DNA from 4 places in the Enterococcus spodopteracolus genome. Region 3 is predicted to be linked to each of the others. Evidence: predicted binding sites of a transcription regulator. Region 3 holds the regulator's gene; each other region holds the start of a gene.

Region 1 (5,875 bases), on a different contig from region 3:
AGCAGGGGCCACGACTAGAAAAAACACCAAAAAAACACCAACTAACGCTCAATCTAAAAACATAGATAAAAATGCAGAAGTAGAGGAGAACATTAACTCTACGGAATCTATTAAAAAAGCTCAGGTAAATACTTCTAAAAGTACGGAAAAGAAATCTATTCAATCAAAAATAACATCCGACACACCAAAGAAAGTAAAAGGGGTAGGGGCTCCAATAAGAAAGTTCGATCGTTCTTTCTCTGCACAAATGCCTCTGAAGCTGTCTCCCATATTAAATGCAACCTCCAGAGTAATGGTTGAAAAATATGAAACTAATTTAACTAGAGACGAGTTACTGAGAAAAGCTCTTGATGAATACATTAAACAACATTTAACTCAAGAAGATAAACAGGATCTTTTTAATAATGTTATGCGAGAAGTAGAAATGTTTAGGAAGAAAAAGCCTACTATTCCTGAAACTGATATAGATGGTACTATAATTAGAACAGTTGATGAAATCGAGGCAGAAACTAATACGATTATACGTAACAATTGGGGTATGAACTATAAACACTAATTAGGTACTACCATAATTCATAGTTATGGTAGTACCTTTTATACATGAAATAATAGTAGTATATAATACATTTTTAAATGTCCATTATACCTCTTTTTTTACACGTTTCAAAAAAATATTCCCCTTTTTAAATTAAGGTAGTAAGTTATAAATTTTTTTCTAAATAAATATTTTTTTGCCTGGTAAAATCTTTTACTTAAGAGAATCTATCAAATTTATATACGTTCGTATTTCTTAAAGAAAACAGTACTTTATTTGATAGTAATATAATATATTACTTTAAAAAGCTTACAGTGATGTAGTGGGGTAATGATTATATGCTTGCTTCTTTACAAAACATTGATTTAGAAATTAACAAAATATATACTAAAATCGGAAGTTAAATTGAAAATATTATACGTGATATACTTTTAAAACTTCCTATTAATTCCACATTATCACATTATATAATTAACATTATGTTTTAAGTGAATTTCAAAGCTGTCGTATCAGTATTAGGAGACTATAAAATTTTTTCTTTCTGAGGAGGCTTATTCCATGCTAATTGAAAAAATAAAAGACTATACTCTAGTTTCAATTAAAGACAAACAAAATCCATTTTATGGCATTTCGGATGAAAATATGAAAGATCTTTTATATGCCTATTACACAGATGAATTGTCCGTAAAACAAGTGATCAAAAAATATAATCTATCAATAAAAAACATATCTAGATTTGCTTCTTATCTTCCATCTTATTATGTAAGTGAAAAATGTCCATATGATAATTGTAAAATGGTTACTCAACTTCCAAGTAAGTCTTCATTAAAGTCTTCAAAACCTGATTTTATTTGTGAAAAGTGTAATCATATAGAATATTCTGTTTTAAAAAAGTATCGCAAGTGCAATTGTGACAATTGTAATAATAAGAAAAAAGAAGAACATACTAAGCTCAAAAAACTGATATCTAGTATTTATGAAGGTACTGTGGTTGATCTGCTAGAGATCAGCATCTTAGATCGAATTAATTTAGCAGCTATTCTTCAAGCTTCCGGAACAGAACTCGGATATCTGATACCTCCATTTAATCAATACGCTACTTCAAAAACTAGCGTGAAGTTAGCCATGGTAAGAGATCTATGCGAAAAAAAAATACTTAAGATTTCTACCCAAAATCCGATGAAGATTTTTTCAAACATATCTGATAATGGTTTTGATTATTCACTCCAAGAAACCTGGTTATCTATTAATGTTGAAGATGAAAAATCTGAAAATGAAAATAGTTTGTTTGAAGAATTAAAATATCCGAAAACTTTTACCGATATCTCAATTAAAGAGTACATCAATCTTTGGAAAAAATGTATCTCCGAAGAATTATTAAAACTGTTTGTTTTCCAAATGAAAAGACTTAACTTTGATAAAGAATTAGCTGATGATAAGAAGATAGAAAAATTTCTCGATGCTATTGGTCGGTGGACAGAAACATATACACCATCACAAATTTATCATATTTTGTATGTATCTGTTCGTAAAGCAAATGACATTAGAACTGCTGGAAATATGGGTAATTATTGCTTTAACGAAATATCATTTGTCATAAAGTTGGCAGATCAAATGATACTAAAATATGAAACTGAAGGATGGCCTATTCAACATTATAATTATCCAGATCATTTTGAGATTGATATTCAAACAAAATTATTTTTTTCAAAAATTGCTAAGACACATAATTGGTTTGATACCAAAATTCCCAAATGGGAGCAAATATCTTTTGAAGATATTGACGAAAAATTAACTATAACCAAAGCCTATTCTGAATATATCCAAGAAATAGAAATAAAAAAAATAGATCCTTTTCTTGATAAAATGATTGAGAACGCTATATATTATTATCTATTTCCTTATGGCTTAATAATATTTGATGGGTTTATTGAATGCCTTTTTAGTACTTCAAAAGACTTATACGAATATTTCCAGCTATTAAAAGAATCTGGTCAGATTGATAAAATTGAGGAAAATTTTGAAGATACAATATCTTCTTCTACTAATCTTTATGTTGGAAAAAGTTATAGCTCTTCCACAATTTATCAAGCTATAGATATTCTGATTGAAAATGATATTCCAAGAAAAAGTAGTATTATAAATAAATTGGATCCTAAAGACACAATTTCTTAGATGAAAAAAACTAAAAGTTACAATTACAAAGAAGCGGACGTTATTTGATGAAGTTGATATAGCAATAGCCCTAGGCTAGATTATGACACTATTTTCAAATAATTAGTGGAAAATTGATAATAAATTATCTGGAAGCTTTAAATATTTAAAAAACACATGCTAAACCTACTAAAACGGCTCAACATGTGTTTTTTAAATATTATATTACTATCAGATATAGAAGACTATTGGAACAGCAATTTATAAGGATATATATAATACTGATAACTATGATAACCAGAACTAGCACCAACATAGAAACTGAAGCAATCAACGCCAACATCATTAATCAGTTGTTGCCCGTATCCCCAGATTTCATCTATTAATTCTTCATAGCAAATATAGCACCATTCGTACTGCTGAATGATATTTATAGCTGACTCCATTTATCTAACTTCTGAATTCCAATGTGGCGAATTTCATCGTAATGGACTTTATGCTCTTCAACAAAGATTCCTAATTCATCATGTCCTCTGATTTCACCAATAATATCATCCGGATAGTAGCCTTCAGAGTCTCGTTCTTCCTTTTGGATACAAACAGTTTTTCTTTTCAGGACAGCAGCGTTTAACACTTCCGTAATCTCTTCAGTCGTCATTTGTTCTTTGGCCAAGTTTTGATTTACACGCTGCTCGACGTCGGCATCGATCTTTTCTGTGTGATCTGAAAGATAAAATCCTGCCCATTTCAAACGTCCTCGATCGTTATATTCAATCATTATTAAGCCCTCCATTGCCGCCAGCATGTCCACCAACCAATGTACTTCTAGTAATACTACGTGCGCCTTCTAACTTAGAAGAAGCGTGTACAATCGACGTAAATCCATATTTCTGTCGGATCTTGTCGATAATCTTATCTAGTTTTTCTTCATTAATCTGTTGTTGTGGATCACTAAACAAATCAAGCTGAAGCGAATCGGTATAAACGAGCTTACTATACGTAATTCCAACGTGCCTTACTTCTTGTCCTTCATAATATTTGTTGAATAGATACAGGCAGTAGTACTGAAGCTCTTTCGTATTATCAGTGAGTGGGATTTTCATTTGGTGCGAAAACCCTGACTTTGATTCCAGAATCGACGTACCTATATACAAGCGAACACAACCAGTCTTGCACTTATGCTGCCGAATACGTGTAACCACTTGTTCTGCCATTTCCTTCACCACGATCTCAACTTCTTCTTTCCTCGTGTAGTCCTTCAGTAGCACCTGAGAATTCCCATAAGATTTCTCTTTGGTTGGTTCTGGCGGTTCTGCGATATCTGTCCGATCAATCCCATTCGCATGAAAATAGAGCTGTAGTCCAATAACCCCTAGTTGCCTCTTAAGCGCGTATGGGTCCCAATTGGCTAAATCTTTAATACTCAGAATCCCCATATGGTTCAATCTTTTTTTCATGCGTGATCCGATACCCCAAAAGTCCGTCATTTCTTTAATCGTCCAAATTTTTTCTGGCACATTTTGATACGTCCATTCCGCAACAAATCCTTTATTATGCTTAGCTTCATTATCTAAGGCAAGTTTAGCCAAAAGTGTATTATCACCAATTCCGACAGTTGCAATTAAACCAGTTTGACGGTAAACGTGTAGCTGTATCTTTCTTGCGAGCTGTTTTCGTCTCTCACTTCTTGTATCAGGTGTCGTAAATAAGTTTAGTGATTTTGTTACCTTTAGAATCGACTCATCGATCGAATAAATCAATAAGTCTTCATCTGCGACGTATTGCCGAAAAATACTGTTTACTTCCATATTTTTTTTAATATATAAGTTCATCCTTGGTGGTACAATGTGTAATTCTTTAGGTAAAGGATAAGGTAGATCACGAGGTCTACTAACGTTTGTGATTCCATATTTACTTTTGGCAGTTGGTGACGCTGCTAAAGTAAGCCCTGACCCTGTATTATCTGCTCGACTCATCACAACTAAAGGCGTTGTTAATGGATCTAAATTTCTTTCGACACATTCAACGCTCGCATAAAAACTTTTTATATCGATCAAAAAGTAATCATTGACTGGCTCATTTGAGTAATCAAGCATGTTTTTCTCCCCCATTTCAATTCGATTATACAAACATACGTTCGCTTTTGTAAAGGGGAACATTCTAAAATAGCAAAAAAGTCAGACTAATTGTCTGACTATAATAAACCTACTTATTTTTTTCATTTAGCAATTGGAAGTCTTGATCAATGAATTGGTAACAATTCCCACAATTTTTACATTGATATTGTTTCGTTTGAATATTTTGCTGAATCAATTCACCACAATCACAGTCAATCGATACAGCCGTTCTTCGTTCTAATCCATATAATGGACGTCCCCAAAAAGTATAGCCTAATTGTTGTTCTTTCATTTACTTCGTTCCTCCCTAAAAATATGTCTATTCGTAGCTGGTATGACGCTTCGTTCGACCAATGATACATCTTAATGAGTGAACCTGACCTTAGAATGCTCGTATGAACACGTTTTTTTAACGTTATTAAAATTCCTCTCTATTAACTAAGGAATAACATTCACTTCGGTAACTGTTGTTTTTTAATATACTCCAATACCTCTAATTCTGCTAAAACCTTACCAACATTTTTTTATATATACGATAGCTAATAACAGCACAATATATTGTAAAAATATACCAAGCTAAATAGTAAATTGTGCCTATTATACTAGTGAATTGAACATCTACAAAAAGGAAGTTAGGCAATACTAACACAAATCCAGAAATAAAAATCACAAGAACTAAATTAAAAAATTTCTTTTATCATCTAATTTTATTCTTTTTAATGCAATTAACCAATCTAGATCCACTTCATCTTCTTTTTTTATTTTTTCGTAATACTCTTTCATTTCCTCTTCATTCATAATAACCATCCTATAAATATTATTTAATCATCTAGTCGACATAGCCCTAAATTATATCTAGTCATCATCATTGAATTTTATCAAGCAAAGGTTTAGCCATTTTATCTTCTAGTCCCACGACAGAACCATCTATATATGCACTAGAATCAATAGAAGCAGTATCTATTTTTTCTTGAAATAAATATGTTTTAAATGGACTTTCTTTTAAAACATAAGAAAAAATAAAATATTTATTGTCATCAAGATTGTTGATATAAATTTCATATTCGTA
Region 2 (5,875 bases), on a different contig from region 3:
ATAGCAAAAAAGCAGCGAGTCAGACATTATGAATCTCAGTTAGAACAGCTGATTGAGACACAATATCAAAAAATGTATCGAATCGCTTATAGTTATACACACTGTTCGGAAGATGCACTAGATGTTATCCAAGATAGCTTTCAAAAAGCGCTGATGGATTTCTCAAAGGTAAAGAAGATCGATCATTTTCAAGCTTGGTTTTATAAAATCCTAGTCCGCACAGCAATTGATTATTGGCGCAAGAATAAACGAATGCCTTTGAATTTTGAATTGGAAGACTGTCCAGGACTTGAATTCATCGATTTTCAAAATGATGTTTCTTACATGGAATTACGAGAATTATTGAGCCAAACACCTAGCCCAGAACGCGAGATCATTATCTTGAAATTTTTTGAAGGATTTACATTGAAAGAAATTGCTCAGATTTTAAATTTAAATGAGAATACAGTGAAAACAAAAATGTATCGCTCACTAGATAATTACAAAGAAATTTTAAAATAAAGGAGAGTGGATAGCGAAATGGGAGGAACAAAGAAAAAAATAAGTATGATGAATCAGGCGTATCAAGCGGGGGAAATTCCTGAACAGCTAGAAGATGAGCTATTCAAGCGTTTTACGATTGCCAAGAAAAAAGTGAAGGTGAAACGACAAGTAAAACATGCTGGCCATATCGGTTTGGGGATCGTCTGCTCTGTAGTTATTTTGTTCGCAGGTGTTCAAAATAGAGACTTTCGCGTATGGGCGACAGAAATCCCTGTTCTAGGAGAATTGGTTTCGATCATTACTGGGAAAACCTATTCATTCCAAGAAGAGGAATCGGGTATCAGGATTGCTGTTCCAAAAATAATTGGAAAAGAAGAAATCCATGACCAGTTGAATCGAAAATATCTCGCAGAGGGACAACGAGCTTATGAGGAAGGAGTGAAAGAAATCAAGAAAAATGGGCAACAGATTGATACAACAGGTGGATATCGCATATTGGTCAATGATGAGCGATTTTTAGTGATTGATCGTTCAATCGAACAGACAATTGCGAGTACGCAAACGAACAATCAATTTGACACGTTAGATAAACAAAATGAGGTACTTGTGTCTTTGCCTTTATTATTTAAAAATGATGATTATCTCATTGCTCTTTCAAAGGAAATTGAAGAACAGATGAAAAATCGTATGGAAAAAGATCCAGAATCAACTTATTTTGCTCTAGAGGATAATGGCTCATTTTTATTAAAAAAAGATCCTAGTTTTTATATCAATAAAGAACACCAGCTGGTTATCTTCTTTGATAAATACGAGGTAGCACCTGGTGCTATGGGGACACAAGAATTCGTTATTGATAAAAATAAAATCCAATCTTTATTGGCTGACCCAAACTATTTGAATTAAAGCTTTCAAACTTTACAAATAGAATCGTTCTTTGCTGAGAATAATAGCATCAACCGGTAGAATCTTTTGTACATGTTTACCGGTTGACGCTTTTTAGGTTGAGAGAAATAGCATTCAATAATGGCCGAAAAATCCAATGCTTATCTGAATTATTCAACCGCTTGCTTGACGATTTCTTGCCAAAAATGAAAATATTCCTCTTCTAAATCGATCGAATCAAGTTCATCCCAAGCAATAAAGCCCTCGTTTACATAAAAGCCATCTTCTGTCATCTTTTTTTGAATCGTTCCTCTATAGTTTTCTCCCTTTTTTGTTTGGATCGTAATTTCTTGTTTGGCAATATAGGCAGTGATTATGACAGTTTCGAAATGATTCTTTATCATTGTCATCGGTAGCGCCTCCCTTTTAGTCATTTTCCTCTTCAAAATATTGATAAAATTCATCTTTGATCAATTGCAGTTCAGCTTGTTGCTTTGGCTTGTTCCAATCGATTGATCGTGAAATTTGTTCGTCATATGTCTTGTTGGTACTAAACTCAAACCATTTTATTTCTTGTTTCAAACCAACGTGACGAATGTTCTCCCAGAGAATCTGGTGCTGGTCAATCGTCAGATATTCTTCATCACATTCGCCTAAGAAAACACCCTCGATATTTTCTCTATATCGACCAAATTCATCTTTTGTGTTTAATTGGATGGTCACTTTTTGTCGGTAGAGAAAAGACTGTAATAGTACTTGGTCGATTTCCTCTCTCGTCATTTGCGATTGGGGAGGGAGGTCTTTTAAGGCGGCTGCTGCATTTTCTTCGATCCCTTTAACTAGCTCATCCATGGCAAAAGCGGTTCCCCACTTCAAGCCAAAGGGGCGATCGCGGTATTCATTGTAATCGAGAAATTCTTTTTTCGTGCGTCGCATGTCCTTCACCTTCAATACCAGCCATTCCGCCAGCATGACCGCCTACAAGCGAACTGCGGGCGATTGCTCGACCACCTTCCAGTAAACTATGTGCATGGACGATTGCTTTGAATCCATACTTTTGTCGAATCTTATCCACGACAAAGTCAATCTTTGCCGCATTGACTTGCTCGTTAGGATCATCGAATAGATTCAATTGCAAGCCAGTCGCATAAACTAAGCGAGAACAGTTGACGCCGATACTTCGGATATCTTGCCGTTGATAATGTCGATCAAAAATCATCAATAGTGCTTCTGCTAAGACATGACTGGCATTGGCCGGTTCGATTTTCATCTGTTGGTGAAACCCAGTTTTTCCTGAAATATCTGTGTAGCCCAAAGAAAAACCGACCCACAGACTAACTACTTGTGCTTTTGCTTCTTCTCGACGTAAGCGTGTGCCTACTTGATCCGCCATTTCCTTGATCACGATTTCAATCTCTTCTCGACGGGTATAGTCCTTATTGAGGATTTGACTATTTCCGATGCTTTTTGATTTAGGGGTGTAGACTTCACCAAGAAAGCTTCGATCGATTCCCCAGGCATGGGCATAAAGTTGTGTACCAATTACCCCCATTGCACTTTTTAAACGATAGTAATCCGCATGTGCAAGCTCATAGATGCTATGGATGTTCATTTTATTTAAACGAATCGCTGTTTTTCGACCGATCCCCCAAAAATCTGTCAGCTGAGGAATCCGCCAAAGTTTTTCAGGGACGTCTTCATAACGCCATTCGGCGATCATGTCTCGGGTATCCTTCGCTTCATTATCCAGAGCTAATTTTGCCAATAGTGGATTATCACCGATACCGATCGTGGCATAGATCCCTGTCTGATCATAAACGTCTTGACGAATCTTTTTTGCAAGTGTCCGCGCATCAGGAGCATCGAACAAATTCAAACTATTTGTGATATCCAAAAAACTTTCGTCGACCGAATAGACATGATGATTACTCTCGTCTGCATAGGTTTTATAAATCGCATTGATTTCTTTGTTCTTCTCCATATAATAAGCCATTCGTGGTGGGGCAATATATAAATCACTGGGATAAGGAAAGGGCAAATCACGCGCACGACTGATATTCGTGATCCCGTAGGCTTTTTTTGCAGCTGGACTAGAGGCAAGGATCAGCCCGCTACCACGTTCTTCCCATGAATTTCCGGGGTACGACATAACAACTAGTTTGGTTGTTAAAGGGTCTAATCTAAGTGAGACACATTCAACAGAAGCATAAAATGACTTACAATCAATACATAAAATATCTCTAGAAGGTTCTTTATGATAGTCAAATACAGGATTTTGATTTTTAAACATAACAGTCACCTCTTCTACATGATTAGAACACATGTTCGTATTTTTTGTCAACGAAAAAATCAATAGGAACTTTAAAAAAAACATCGCTCTTCTAAAGGATCATTAGCATAAAAAGAAAAAGATTTGAAAAAGTAGTTGACTTATTTCAGAAAGAAATCTATACTTAAACCAATCTTAAATCAGTTTGGAGCGATTTCTTATGAAAATCACATTGAATTCACAACTGAATACGTATTACTTTAGCTATTTTAGATAGGTTTGTATTCATGACATTCATGGGTGCAAACACAACGTTTGTATCTATGATGGCTAAGGATGTTTGAGATGACTTGTCCGCCACATAGATGAAAATCTATAGTGGCTTTTTTGTTAGAATTGGTGAAGGCCCACTGTAGATTTGTCTACGGCGGGCTTTTTTTATACCTAACGAAAGGAGAACCACAGTAGTTCATTTTCCAACGAGTTATTTTAAGTAAACAACGAACGATTTCCCATTGTCGATCAAGTGTTCAAACAGAGATAAAAAAATAAAAATAAAAAAGGATGTTATCTTATGATTTTGATTATTAAACCAGGAATTGAAGTAAACCAACTAGAACCAGTACTTTCACGTATCAAGGAAGAGGGCTTGGATGTCCAGATCAACTACGGCAAAGATCGTCTTGTTTTAGGATTGATCGGTGATCCAAAAATTATCCAAGGTGTACCATTTGAAAGATACGACACGGTGGAGCGTGCAGTAAAAATCTCTAATACGTACAAACTGACTTCTCGAGAATTTCATCCGCAAGATACAGTCGTTGATGTGGATGGCCTGAAAATCGGTGATGGTAGTTTTGTGACGATGGCTGGTCCTTGTTCAGTAGAAGGCGAAGAACAAATCATGGAAACTGCTCGTATGGCAAAAGCTGGTGGAGCAACGGTCCTACGTGGAGGAGCCTACAAACCTAGAACATCACCATACGCTTTCCAAGGATTAGGAGAAGAAGGACTGAAAATGATGCGTAAAGCAGCGGATCATTACGGCTTAAAAGTCATTACCGAAGTCATGGATGAAGCCCATATCGATGTCGTTTGCGAATACACAGATATCATTCAGATCGGCGCCAGAAATATGCAAAACTTTCGTCTATTAGAAGCTGTTGGGAAAACAGGAAAACCAATTGGCTTGAAACGCGGGATTTCAGGAACGATCGAAGAATGGTTAAACGCGGCGGAATACATTGCGGTACAAAACAATCCAAACATCATCTTTATCGAACGTGGTATTCGTACTTACGAAACAGCGACACGCAATACCTTCGATCTAAGTGCTGTACCGATCATTAAAAAATTAAGTCATTTCCCGATCATCGTTGATCCAAGTCATGGTACAGGGGTTTGGGATCTCGTATCACCAATGGCAAGAGCCGGTGTTGCTAGTGGCGCAGATGGGATGATCGTAGAGATCCACCCTGATCCAATCCACGCATGGTCAGATGGACAGCAATCATTGAATGAAAAGAACTACCTACGAATGATGGAAGAAGTCGAGATTTTAGTTGAAGCAATGAATAAAATCAAAGCCTTATAGAAAAGAGGAGCGTCATGTTAGAAGTTGTCTTACCAGAAAAAAGCTATGAGATCATCATTGAACGAAATGCTCTCGATCATGTGTCTGAGTGGATTGAAGGAATCTGGAAAAATAAAAAAATCGCGATTATCAGTGATACGAATGTTTTTCCGATATACGGCGAAAAAATTTGTCAACAGTTGCGGGCAAGCTACGAAGTCGTCCATTATGTTGTTCCAGCTGGGGAGAGTAGCAAATCACTCGACATGGCAGCTAACCTCTATGCGTTTTTAGCAGAAGAACAATTTACGCGTAGTGATGCGGTGATCGCACTTGGAGGGGGAGTGATTGGCGATTTAGCCAGCTTCGTTGCTTCCACCTATATGCGAGGGATTTCATTTGTCCAGATTCCGACTTCCCTACTGGCACAGGTCGATTCAAGCATTGGCGGAAAGACAGCAATCAATGCACCCATGGCGAAAAATATGATTGGGACATTTGCACAACCAGACGGGGTATTGATCGATCCAGAGACGTTAATGACGTTATCAGAGCGTAGAATCCAAGAAGGGATCGCTGAGATCATCAAGTGTGGGGCAATCAGTGATGAAACGCTATGGCAAGATTTGGCAAGCTTAACAGGAGTTGCTGACTTACTGGCTAATAGT
Region 3 (5,875 bases):
CACACCAAGCTGATCAATTTTATCAAACAATGTAACCCCTCCTGTAATTTAGGTTTTTTTTACCTATATTTCTACTTCTAATTTTATAGTATCTCCTCTAAAAAAGCAACGACTTTTAGTTTTTTTTACTAAAACTTGCTATTTCGGTCGTGGAGGCCTTTTTTCTTCTGGATTTCTTTCAATTTATCTGGTGTGACATCATTTCCATCGGGATCAACCACTTTCATCCCTTCAATATGATGTCTCATGCCAGAACGAAAGGCTGTCAGATATGCTTCTCGTAATTCCTTTTGCTCTTTGACTTCAGCTGGTGTCAATCCTTCTGCTTTTTTCTTTTTAGCTAACTGATTGATACGTTCGATTTTTTCAGGCGATAACACAACTATTCCTCCTCGCTTTTGCTTCTCCTACATCTTATATAAAAAATGAAAAAAAAACAACTACATCAATAGTCTTTAATGCGAACATTTGTTTGAAATCAAGTGTTTTCTATGGTACTATTTAGTTATCAAGTGAAAGAAGGTGTACCTTGTGGCCCGACAAACTGAAACAAGACAAATCGAAGTCTTAAGATATATTCACGAACAAGTGACCCAAAAAGGCTATCCACCGACTGTCCGTGAGATCGGAGAAGCTGTTCAGCTTTCTTCAACATCGACAGTCCATGGTCATCTTGCCCGATTAGAGAAAAAAGGCTTTATTCAAAGAGACCCTACGAAACCACGTGCAATCGAATTGACGCAACAAGGATTATCAAAAATTGGGATTCGCCCAACGACGATCCCTGTTCTCGGCGTTGTTACTGCCGGAGAGCCGATACTAGCTGTCGAAGAAGCTTCTGACTTCTTTCCAGTCCCACCAAACCTTTCCTCAGAAGAAGGCAGTCTGTTCATGTTGACGATCCGAGGAGAAAGTATGATCAATGCTGGGATATTGGATGGCGATAATGTCATTGTCCGCAAACAAGAAACTGCACAAAATGGTGATATCGTGATTGCGATGACTGCAGAAGACGAAGCAACTTGCAAACGGTTCTATAAAGAAAGAGATCATTTCCGTTTGCAACCCGAGAATGATTTACTGGAACCGATCATTTTAGATGAGGTGTCGATCTTAGGTCGTGTCGTTGGTCTGTACCGTAGTCATATTTATTGATAAGAAAAGAAAATTCAGTTATTTATCTACGAGCTTGAGATCACGATCTCAAGCTCGTCTTTTCCTCTTTTTAGTAGATATCTTTGTTCTTTTTGAACTTCCCTCTTTACAAACCGAACAAAAGTTCGTATACTAACGGTACGAACTTTTGTTCGCATTCTATAAAGAGGTGAAAATCATGAAATCAATGAGACGTTTTGGTTTAGTATTGATCGTTTTGTTTTTAGGTATTATTATTGGTAATTTTGGTCTACGTACAGCATTGTTGGTTTTTGTTCCTTTGTTTACATTGTGGTTTATGTTGTGGGATGAAAAAAAATACCGTCAATCACAACGTCGTCAATCCCATGAAGACTCCTTCTATCACGAAACCTATTACAGCTCCAGGCACTCGTAAAAGTAAATAAGATCGCTTCTATGAAAATTCCGTCCAAGCAAACGATGATCGCTCGTTTGCTTTTTTTAACGACAAACTGACTACCTACTCCTTGCACTCAATTGTTCCATCAATAAATTGAGGCTACTCATCCAACGAAAATCCCCTTCCGCAAACGATTCATCCGTTTGTGGAAGGGGGGTTTCTGTTCAATATTTTATTTGATTAATACTCCATCAAGGTAATCATGTCGTAGCCTTCGATTTTGTCACGACCATGCAAGTCCATCAACTCGATCAAAAAGGCACAACCCACAACAACTCCGCCAAGTTCTTCGATCAATTCGATCGTTGCTTTGATTGTTCCACCTGTTGCTAATAAATCATCACAGATCAAGACTCTTTGTCCTGGTTGAATTGCATCTTTGTGCAGCGTCAAGGTATCTGTACCGTATTCAAGTCCGTAAGTGACTTCGATCGTTTCACGAGGTAATTTTCCTTTTTTACGAACAGGAGCAAAGCCCACGCCTAATTCGTAAGCCACTGGACAACCTACGATAAATCCACGTGCTTCTGGTCCAACGACCATATCGATACGTTTTTCTTTCGCATAATCAACGATTTGCTTCGTTGCTTCACGATAAGCGTCTCCATCAGCCATCAATGGCGAGATATCTCTAAATATAATTCCTTTTGACGGATAGTCAGGAATACTGGCAATATAATTTTTTAAATCCACTTATTGTTTCCTCCTAGGTTGTTAACCATTTTTTTATTGTGGGAATGTCACTTAATAGTAAGAATTCCTCTGACTTGATTTTTTTTAATCGCTCCTGATAGCGGTCACTTGCAGTCAATGGATGACTCGCCGGATCTGCGACTTTCTCCAAAACACCATTGTTTATTGTAACAAACTTCAACTCAAAAAACACCTGTATCATAAAAATTAATAATTTTTGTGGAATTTTTAAATAATTGGCCATTGCACCTAATTTATGTCGGATATCGATCCGTTCTTGCGCATGGATCAGTTTGAAGAGTCGAGCATATTGTTCTCTTGTTCCTACACCGTTCAAGTATGCTTCATCAACAGAAATACCTAAAAAGTAAACTCGGCTAAAGGAGCCAAATGATAAGATCTCTTTCAAGTCGGTCAAATCCGTTGGACAATCGATCACGACTAATGCGTTTGGTTCATTTTCCTGAATCCATGATTGAATCATTTCTTTATCTGTCCAACGAATGATGTGTTTTTGTATCGACTCATTTAGTTCTTTGATCGATGCTTCATCAAACGCTAAATAGAACGGACTTTCGATGTCATTTGCTAGTGTTCGGTAACGTTTCGCTCGCCAATCAAATACTTGCAATCCTTCTACTTCAAAGTCAGAAATCATCAGCTGCGGTTTTTTGCGCCCATTCCATTCATTGATCGATAATTGTCCTACAATATCAAGTGAATCGTCTACAAATTCGTTTTCTTGAGGGCCAAAACCAAACGCGACAGCATCTAATTGACTATCTTCATCTATTAAAGAGAGCTTCAAGTGCTGTTGGTTCGAGCCGATTCGTTTCACATTTTGGACAGCAACCTGTTTGAATAAAAAGTTAGGTACAGGATTATCTGTTCCGAATGGTGCCAGTAATTTCAATGTGGCGATTTGTTCGACCGTTACATCTTTTGGGGAGACGATTTCATCGATCGCCAACACAGGACCTTTGGACAAGTCGATTTGCTTTTCTTCTATATAAGCATTCATCCGGTCTTGTAACTGAGGGATATTTTCCGTTGGCATTGTTAATCCGACTGCTGCATGATGGCCGCCAAAAAATGTAAACAATTCACGCATCTCATTCAGCATATCGAAAAGATTCAACGCTTCGATACTTCGACCTGATCCTTTTGCAACAGACTGGTCTTTGATATCTAGAACGATTGTTGGTTTTCCTGTTTTGTTCATGATTTTTCCTGCGACGATCCCTAGTACACCTTCATGCCAACCAGGATGTGCTAATAAATGGATCTGGTTCTCTTCATTGATCATCGCCAATGCTTCTGAGGTGATTTGCTCAACGATCGCTTTACGTTCTTCATTGACCGTTTGTAGCTGCTCAGCTAACGTCTGAGCTTGACTTTCATCGAATGTGGCTAGTAATTCAACCGCTGGATTAGGGTCTCCCATCCGGCCGATGGCATTCAAGCGCGGCGCAATCGAAAAACCGATCATCGTTTCATCCGCTTCATTCGCACGTACACTACTTTTCGCAAACAGCGCCTGTAAGCCTACTCGCTCGGTATGACGAATTGCCTCTAAGCCTAACGCCACTAGCGTCCGATTCTCATCGGTCATAGAGACAAGGTCAGCGATTGTGCCAATTGCGACTAAATCTAAAAATTCTGCTGGTGGTTCTTCCAACAAAGCGGTCGCTACTTTAAATGCGACACCGACACCTGCTAATTCTCCAAAAGGATAATTGCCTCGTGGATGGCGGGGATGGATGATTGCATAAGCCGCCGGTAATTCACTAGGCAACTCATGATGATCTGTCACGATCACATCTACTCCCTGCTGTTGTGCATAAACAATTGCTTCATGCCCAGCTACACCATTATCGACAGTCACGATCAATTGGGTACCTGCGGCTATTTTTTCTTGATAAACGGTTAGATTAGGTCCATACCCATGTTCAAATCGATTAGGTAAAAAGACTTCCACTTGGGCACCTAGCAACTCTAACGTTTCTTTCATGACGGTCGCACTGGTGATACCATCTGCATCATAATCTCCATAAACTAAGATCTGCTCGCCGCTGATCACCGCTTCTTGGATTCGGCTGATTGCCTTGTCCATGTCAAACATCAAATAAGGATCATAGAGTTTTTGTTCTTTTGGATGTAAAAACTGATGGATACTTTCTTCCTCTCGGTATCCTCTTTGCCACAGTAATTGACCGATCAAAGGAGACAATTGCTGCTGTTTGATTATTTGGATAAAAGATTCAGAAGGTGTTGTTTCATTGACCTTCCAATCAAAATTCGCTCGTCTCACATGCTCACCCCTAACTTAGTCATTATAGCAAACGTCTTCTCTAAAAAAAAGAATTTCAGAAGAATAGATTTTGACATATCCAACTAAAAGAAACCAAAGTAGACATAACAGATTCGTTTGCCCACTTTGGTTGCCTGCTAGAAATTGGATAAAAAATCCTCTAATAATTCCTAAGATAGTGATTTCTATCACTTTCTTTTATTTGCTTTTTAGAAAATCAACAGTGATCTTTGATTAATCAAAGTAATTAACACTTTGCTTTGGTGTTTGAGAAGGTGATTCAGAAGGTGTTTGCATTTGTTCGATCTGTATTTGCTTTGCTTGTAATTCTGCTTGATAGGCCGCTTCAAGTTCCGCACGTTCATTTCGAAATTGTCTTTGTTGTTCTTCTGTCGCCTCTTCGATTTTCTTTTGGATATCTGCTTGGTTCTCTGCTAATTCTTTTGTTAATTGTTTTAATTGTTTTTTCTGTTGCCATAATGTTGTAAAGGCTGTTAAAAATACAATCAATGCACCAATCAATGCTGAACCAATGATCACTAGAATCAATGGCGCATTAAAAGAAGCAAATCCAAAGCTTACAGGAACATTTTGATTGTTCAATACAGCGAACACGACAATAACAAGTACAAGTAAAAAACCAACGATCACACTACCTTGCTTTTTCATTTACTTCACCTACTTTTTATTAAAAATTCCACCTGCAAAATAATCCCCAATGGTTGGGAAAAGTGCATAAAATTTAGACGCGATTTCTAACAACACCGGCTGATTGATCTCACGTTTAGGATGTTTCATCGCTCGCACGATCGTTTGTGCTAATTTAGTTGAATCCAAAACTAAGTGACCGACTTTTTCCAAATAACTACCACTTGGATCAGCCTTATCAAAAAATTCCGTTTCGATTGGTCCGGGATTTACCGTTGTGACCGCGACTCCTAGAGGCTTCAACTCTAAACGTAACGCATTTGAAAAGCCCAAAACAGCAAATTTAGTAGCGGAATAGATCGTAGATTTAGCTGTCGCCATTTTTCCTGCCATAGATGCCACATTGATGATATGTCCCTGACGTCTTTCTGCCATATCGATCGCAAATTTTTGTGTCAATACCATCATCCCTAAGACATTGACTTCGAACATATCGTAGGCTTTTCCTAAGTCAAAGGATAAGAAATCCTCAAAGATGCCAAATCCAGCATTATTGACTAAAATATCGACACGACCGACCTCAGTCATCACCTTGTCGTACAATTCATCTACGCTGTCAGGATTACTAACATCTAGTTGAAACGCGT
Region 4 (5,875 bases), on a different contig from region 3:
GACCGGACTCAAAAATAGTTGGATTTTGTCTTGGGCCTCAATAGGCGCTAATTGCCTCAAATCGGCAACATTTGATTGATCCATGCCAATGATCCAATCAAAATTCTGGAAGTCTTCTCGACGTACTTGGCGGGCAATCATTTGACGTGTATCCACGTGCTCTTTTGCCAATATCGCTTGGGTACCAGGATGAGGGGCACTACCTACCTCATAAGTACTCGTTGCAGCAGAATCAATGACGAAAGAATCTGCCAAATCCTTTTCTGCCACTTTCTTTTTTAATAACCCTTCTGCCATGGGTGAACGACAAATATTTCCCAAACAAACAAATAATACTTTCGTCATAACATTCTCTCCTTTTTGTTCCTACTTGATGGAATCGATGAAAAAGGTCATTCGTCTCTTGTCTCCATTTCTTCTTCTAGTGCGTACAACCGATACGAATACAATTCAGTATCTTTGGCTAAACGAAAGAACTGCATGGCAACTTCTAAGGGTGTTTCTTTATAACCTTGTGTGATCCAATTGACTAAGACTCCACTACAGCCATAAGAGAAAAAACGCGCATAAAATAATTTATCTTTGGAAGTTAGTTGTTTTTCTTCATCCATTTGCTCAAATATTTTAATAAATGAGGGTTGGATCAACGCAGAAAATTGCTTTTGCAGAATCTCCTGTTCTGAACTAACGGTACTTGAATAGAACTGTTTATTTTCGGCAATGGCTTTTAACATCAGCAATGCTTGCTCTTCCCAATTATCGAGAGAAAGCGATTCTGTTTTTAGGTAATGCAATGAATCTTCATAGTACACCCAACGCAATAAATCATACTTATCGGTGAAATGATAATAAAATGTTTGTCGGTTGATGCCTGCTTCGTGTGCGATCTGTTGCACACTGATTTTGCGAAAAGGCTGTGTTTCGCAAAGCAACACCAAGACTTTTTTGATCATTTGTTTCGTATGTGAAGCGTCTCCCAAAATGATCCCTCCCATCTCTTCAATCAATATTCTACTATTTGCTCTTTCAATAGAAAAGAGTGATCACACTTGGTAGTCATAGCCAAAGTGTTCATACGCATAGGCGGTAGCGATCCGCCCGCGAGGAGTCCGTTTCAAAAAGCCTTTTTGGATTAAAAAAGGTTCATACATATCTTCGACTGTTTCTCGCTCTTCTCCAATATTAACGGATAATGTGCTTAGACCGACTGGGCCCCCACCATACAGCTCGATCATCGTACGTAGCAATTTCTGATCGACATAATCCAATCCTGCTTGATCGACCTGTAAGAGTGTCAATGCGCGGTCAGCAATCAACTGATCGATCTTGCCATTTCCTTGTACTTGGGCAAAATCACGCACTCGTTTTAACAAGCGATTAGCGATCCGCGGGGTCCCACGGGAACGTCGTGCGATTTCTAAAGCCCCTTCGGTGATGATCTCCGTTTGAAAAATATCGGCAGATCGTAAAACGATTTCTCTCAAATCTTCTTCTTCATAGTATTCCATATGCGAAATGATCCCAAAACGGTCACGTAAAGGTGCAGACAGCATCCCTGCTCGAGTCGTTGCACCGATCAACGTGAAAGGTGGTAACGGAAAATGAACGGGGTGAGCGGTCGGCCCTTGCCCTACCATGATATCTACATAAAAATCTTCCATCGCCGAATAAAGCATTTCTTCTGCCACGCGAGGTAAGCGATGGATCTCATCAATAAACAAGACATCCCCTGCTTCTAGTTCATTCAAAATTGCCACCAGATCTCCGGGTCGCTCAATGGCTGGTCCACTTGTCGTACGGATATTGACTTGCATCTCATTTGCAATGACCATAGCCATCGTTGTTTTCCCCAAACCTGGAGGACCGTATAACAAGACGTGGTCTAGCGGTTCTTCACGATTACGTGCCGCTTCGATGTAGATACTCAATTCTTGTTTGACTTTATGTTGACCGATATATTGCGCAAGCAATTGAGGGCGTAAAGATTTTTCTAAACTCAATTCATTCTCACCAGGTTCTGGTGAGAGAAGATATTCATCTGTCATCAAGAATCCTCCTTACTTTTTCATCATCAATTTCAATGCTTGCCTTAGATACTCATCCGTTGTTTGATTGTCGATTTCTTTGAGTTGTTTCTCTACTCGTTTGATTTCACGCTCACTGTAGCCGAGAGCAACTAAAGCTTCCATTGCCTCTGACAAGGCAGTTGCATCTTGCACCGTTGCTTCATCAAATAAAGAAAATGGCGTATCGATACTCAACTCGCCAAACTTGCCTTTTAGATCCAAGATCATTTGTTGTGCTGTTTTTTTACCTACACCTGGGAACTTCGTCAAGTAAGTCACATCGCCAGTTTCCACCGCTTGGATCAAGCCGGAATGATCGTCACTCGCCATGATCGCTAAGGCACTTTTCGGTCCGATCCCTGAAACACTGACTAATCGTAAAAACAATTGTTTCTCTTCGAGTGAATCAAAACCGTATAGTAAATGTGCATCTTCACGAATAACTTGATGAACATAGATTTTTACTTCTTTATCTAACTTACTACTATAGCGATAAGGGTTACCTAACGCAATTTGATAGCCCACCCCTTGCGTTTCTACAACGATATAATACGGACTGATAAAAGTCACGATGCCTCTTAGATATTCATACATTGAAATTTCCTCTTTCTTTCGCACACATACGTTCCCATATTTCTATCCATTGTAGCATACTTTGCGATTTAAAAAAAGTGTTCCCAAAAACAGAACTACGAGCTTAAGTCTTTGATAAAGACCCAAACTCGTAGCATATTTTCTCTGTGTATTAGCGATTGATAGATGCTTGACCAATCATTTCTTCATGTTGTACTTGACCTGATTTACTTAATGAGAAATCAGCCACTTTGTCCGTATTCGTTAGAACAACTAAGACATCTGTTTGTTTACCTGCTTGTTCAACAGCACTGAGATCCATCTCTGCTAGTTGTTTAGTTGGCGAGACCTGATCGCCTTCTTTTACAAGAACATTGAAAGGTGCACCTTTTAATTCGACAGTATCAAGTCCCATGTGAACAAGAACTTCCATACCGGTTTCACTTAGAATACCGATTGCATGTTTTGTTTCAAATACACTAGTTACTTTACCATTTACTGGCGAATAGATTTTTTGATTGTCAGGAACGATCGCATAGCCTTCACCCATCATTTTTTGTGAGAAAACTGGATCATTCACATCTGTAATTACTTTGATTTGTCCATCTGCAACGGCGAATAACTCTTCATTGGCAGTGGCTACAGCAGTTGTTCCTGCGGTTTCAAAGTTTTGTGTAGGAATAGATACGCCTTCCGCAGTTTGTAAAACACTTACTTCTTCTGGATTGACTGGATCTAATTTGTTCAAAATCCCTTTACGTCTAAACACTACAGTTAAACCAAAGGGTACGATGATTGCGATGATCATTGCAATCGTGAATGGTAACCACGTTTGTGCTTGGATTGCTAAGATTCCTGGCAAACCACCAACACCAATCGCATTTGCTCGAACATCCATCAAGTTCGCAAACATTCCTGCTACACCAGAACCGATCATTGCAGCTACAAATGGATACACATATTTCAAGTTGATCCCAAACATTGCGGGTTCCGTTACCCCTAGATAACAAGAAATCATCGCTGGGATAGAAACTTGTTCTTCTTTTTTATTGCCACGATGCAAGAAGATGATTGCAAGTACGGCAGATCCTTGCGCAATATTTGACAATGCGATCATTGGCCATAAATTGGTTGAACCAAAGTCAGCAATCAACTGCATATCGATTGCATTTGTCATATGGTGTAATCCCGTAATAACCAGTGGGGCATACAAGAAACCAAATAACGCACTGAATAACCAACTGATCGATGAAGTCAATCCAGTATTCACGATTGATGAGATCCAGTTACCAATTGCCCAACCGACTGGACCTAAGACTACATTAGCCGCGATAACAGTTGGTAATAGTGAAAACAGTGGGACAAAAATCATTGAGATCGATTGTGGGATATACTTACGGAAGAAAATCTCTAAATAAGCAAGTAAGAATCCGGCAAGCATCGCTGGAATGACTTGCGCTTGGTAACCAATCATTTGTACTTGTGCAAAGCCAAAGTCCCAAAATGGGATATCTGCAGCGGCAGTTGAAGCGACACTATAGGCATTTAATAATTGCGGTGAAACCAAAGTAATCCCTAAAACAATTCCTAAAATCTGTGTCGTTCCCATTTTCTTTGCAATACTCCAAGTGATCCCTACAGGTAGGAAATGGAAAATCGCTTCCCCAGGTAGCCATAAGAATGAATTCACACCATTCCAGAATGTTGAACTTTCTGCAATCGTTCCACCTAAACTCTCGAACTGAATGCCTTCCAACACGTTACGGAACCCTAAAATCAATCCCCCAACAATGATTGCTGGAATCAATGGTGTGAAGATCTCAGCTAGAACTGCAATTGCTCGTTGCAAAGGATTAAGATTCTGTTTCGCAGCAGCTTTACTTTGTTCTTTTGAAACGCCTTCAACTCCTGATACCGCAACAAAGTCGTTATAAAATGTTGAGACATCATTCCCGATAATCACTTGGAATTGACCGGCATTGGTAAACATTCCTTTTACACTGTCAATCTCTTCGATCTCAGCTTCATTTGCTTTTGCAGGGTCATTTAAAACAAAGCGCATTCGTGTTGCACAATGGCTAACCGCAGCGATATTTTCTTTCCCGCCGACTCCTTTTAACAGCTTCTCGGCATCTGCTTGATATTTCCCCATAACATAAACCCCTTTCATTTTACTTGTTTATACAAGTTGCTTTGTACTCACACTATAATGTTTTTCTCAATAAATTGCAAGCGTTTTATGCTAAAAACATAAATAACTTGTAATCGTTATTATCCTTGCCCTAGAAACATCTTCCTTCTATCCAACTCCAGTTTGAAATCTCCATATAGCTATAGTATAGTTTATAAGCGAAGAACGAACGATTGCCCAAAGGAGAGGACCGATGAACAAATTCAATGAAATTTTTTTAGACTTAGAAAAGAAAATCTTAGACAAAGAATATCCTCCTCATACTTTACTACCCAGTGAAAATCAATTGATCAAAATTTATGGTGTTTCACGGGAAACAATTCGTAAAGCACTCAATCTATTGACAACAGAAGGATATATCCAAAAGAAACAAGGAAAAGGCTCAATCGTTTTAGACCGTAACCGCTTTGATTTTCCCATTGCTGGATTGACAAGCTATAAAGAACTTCAAGAAAACCAACATATCCCCAGTGAAACGATCGTGCAAACACTTGAAGAAACAGTAGTCGATAAAGAATTGCATAAAGTTACTGGTTGGCCGATCGATACACCTGTCTGGCATTTAGTCCGCCAAAGGAAAATCAATGGCGAAGTCGTCATTTTAGATCGAGACTATTTGTTAAAAGAAACCATTCCTACTTTGACTAGCGAGCAAGCAAGTAACTCGATTTATGAATATTTTGAGAATGAATTAGATCTCTCGATTGCCTATGCCCAAAAAGAAATCACCGTCGAACCGATCGACGATAGTATTTCAGAAGCAATGGACCTCCATGACGATCCTTATGTCGTAATTGTTCGTGGACTCGTCTATTTAGAGAATACCGAATGCTTCGAATACACTGAATCAATCCACCGCCTCGACAAATTCCGCTTCGTAGAATTTGCAAGGAGAAGAAGGTTGTGAAGGAAGCGGTTAACACTAAGGCAGAAGCCAAAAAAATCAAAAATGGCTGTTTCATTTTTGATTTTTTTGGCTTGTGACCGAAGTGTTGCTTCTTGAACACCGTTTATCTAGGTTGTAAGAAAAGCGTCCTGACCTGAA

Evidence for each region. Region 3 encodes LexA, which represses DNA repair genes until DNA is damaged. Its sites were predicted from a motif close to CNAACANNTGTTNG; they were not measured.
Region 1: P3R27_RS12200 (Y-family DNA polymerase) is a predicted target of LexA. The motif match lies at 4,816-4,829, and genes of this name have one in related genera.
Region 2: P3R27_RS11355 (Y-family DNA polymerase) is a predicted target of LexA. The motif match lies at 3,680-3,693, and genes of this name have one in related genera.
Region 4: ruvA (Holliday junction branch migration protein RuvA) is a predicted target of LexA. The motif match lies at 2,682-2,695, and genes of this name have one in related genera.

The regions. Positions count from the first base shown of each region.
Region 1 is NZ_JARJHD010000014.1:26,169-32,043, forward strand. Features, by position in the region: gene P3R27_RS12180 (hypothetical protein) at 1-556, shown strand, start outside; gene P3R27_RS12185 (hypothetical protein) at 1,094-2,710, shown strand; gene P3R27_RS12195 (hypothetical protein) at 3,120-3,467, opposite strand; gene P3R27_RS12200 (Y-family DNA polymerase) at 3,460-4,785, opposite strand; gene P3R27_RS12205 (hypothetical protein) at 4,895-5,098, opposite strand; gene P3R27_RS12210 (hypothetical protein) at 5,482-5,604, opposite strand; gene P3R27_RS12215 (hypothetical protein) at 5,672-5,875, opposite strand, start outside.
Region 2 is NZ_JARJHD010000011.1:12,868-18,742, forward strand. Features, by position in the region: gene P3R27_RS11335 (RNA polymerase sigma factor) at 1-501, shown strand, start outside; gene rsiV (anti-sigma-V factor RsiV) at 520-1,386, shown strand; gene P3R27_RS11345 (hypothetical protein) at 1,536-1,775, opposite strand; gene P3R27_RS11350 (hypothetical protein) at 1,792-2,301, opposite strand; gene P3R27_RS11355 (Y-family DNA polymerase) at 2,264-3,655, opposite strand; gene aroF (3-deoxy-7-phosphoheptulonate synthase) at 4,209-5,228, shown strand; gene aroB (3-dehydroquinate synthase) at 5,243-5,875, shown strand, end outside.
Region 3 is NZ_JARJHD010000005.1:97-5,971, forward strand. Features, by position in the region: partial or broken gene P3R27_RS07955 (thiamine pyrophosphate-binding protein) at 1-30, opposite strand, end outside; gene P3R27_RS07960 (DUF896 family protein) at 129-380, opposite strand; gene lexA (transcriptional repressor LexA) at 532-1,155, shown strand; gene P3R27_RS07970 (hypothetical protein) at 1,334-1,552, shown strand; gene P3R27_RS07975 (adenine phosphoribosyltransferase) at 1,757-2,269, opposite strand; gene recJ (single-stranded-DNA-specific exonuclease RecJ) at 2,283-4,580, opposite strand; gene P3R27_RS07985 (LapA family protein) at 4,815-5,249, opposite strand; gene P3R27_RS07990 (SDR family NAD(P)-dependent oxidoreductase) at 5,259-5,875, opposite strand, start outside.
Region 4 is NZ_JARJHD010000003.1:161,464-167,338, forward strand. Features, by position in the region: gene P3R27_RS05795 (low molecular weight protein-tyrosine-phosphatase) at 1-345, opposite strand, end outside; gene P3R27_RS05800 (TetR/AcrR family transcriptional regulator) at 393-995, opposite strand; gene ruvB (Holliday junction branch migration DNA helicase RuvB) at 1,044-2,045, opposite strand; gene ruvA (Holliday junction branch migration protein RuvA) at 2,058-2,660, opposite strand; gene treP (PTS system trehalose-specific EIIBC component) at 2,812-4,791, opposite strand; gene treR (trehalose operon repressor) at 5,024-5,737, shown strand.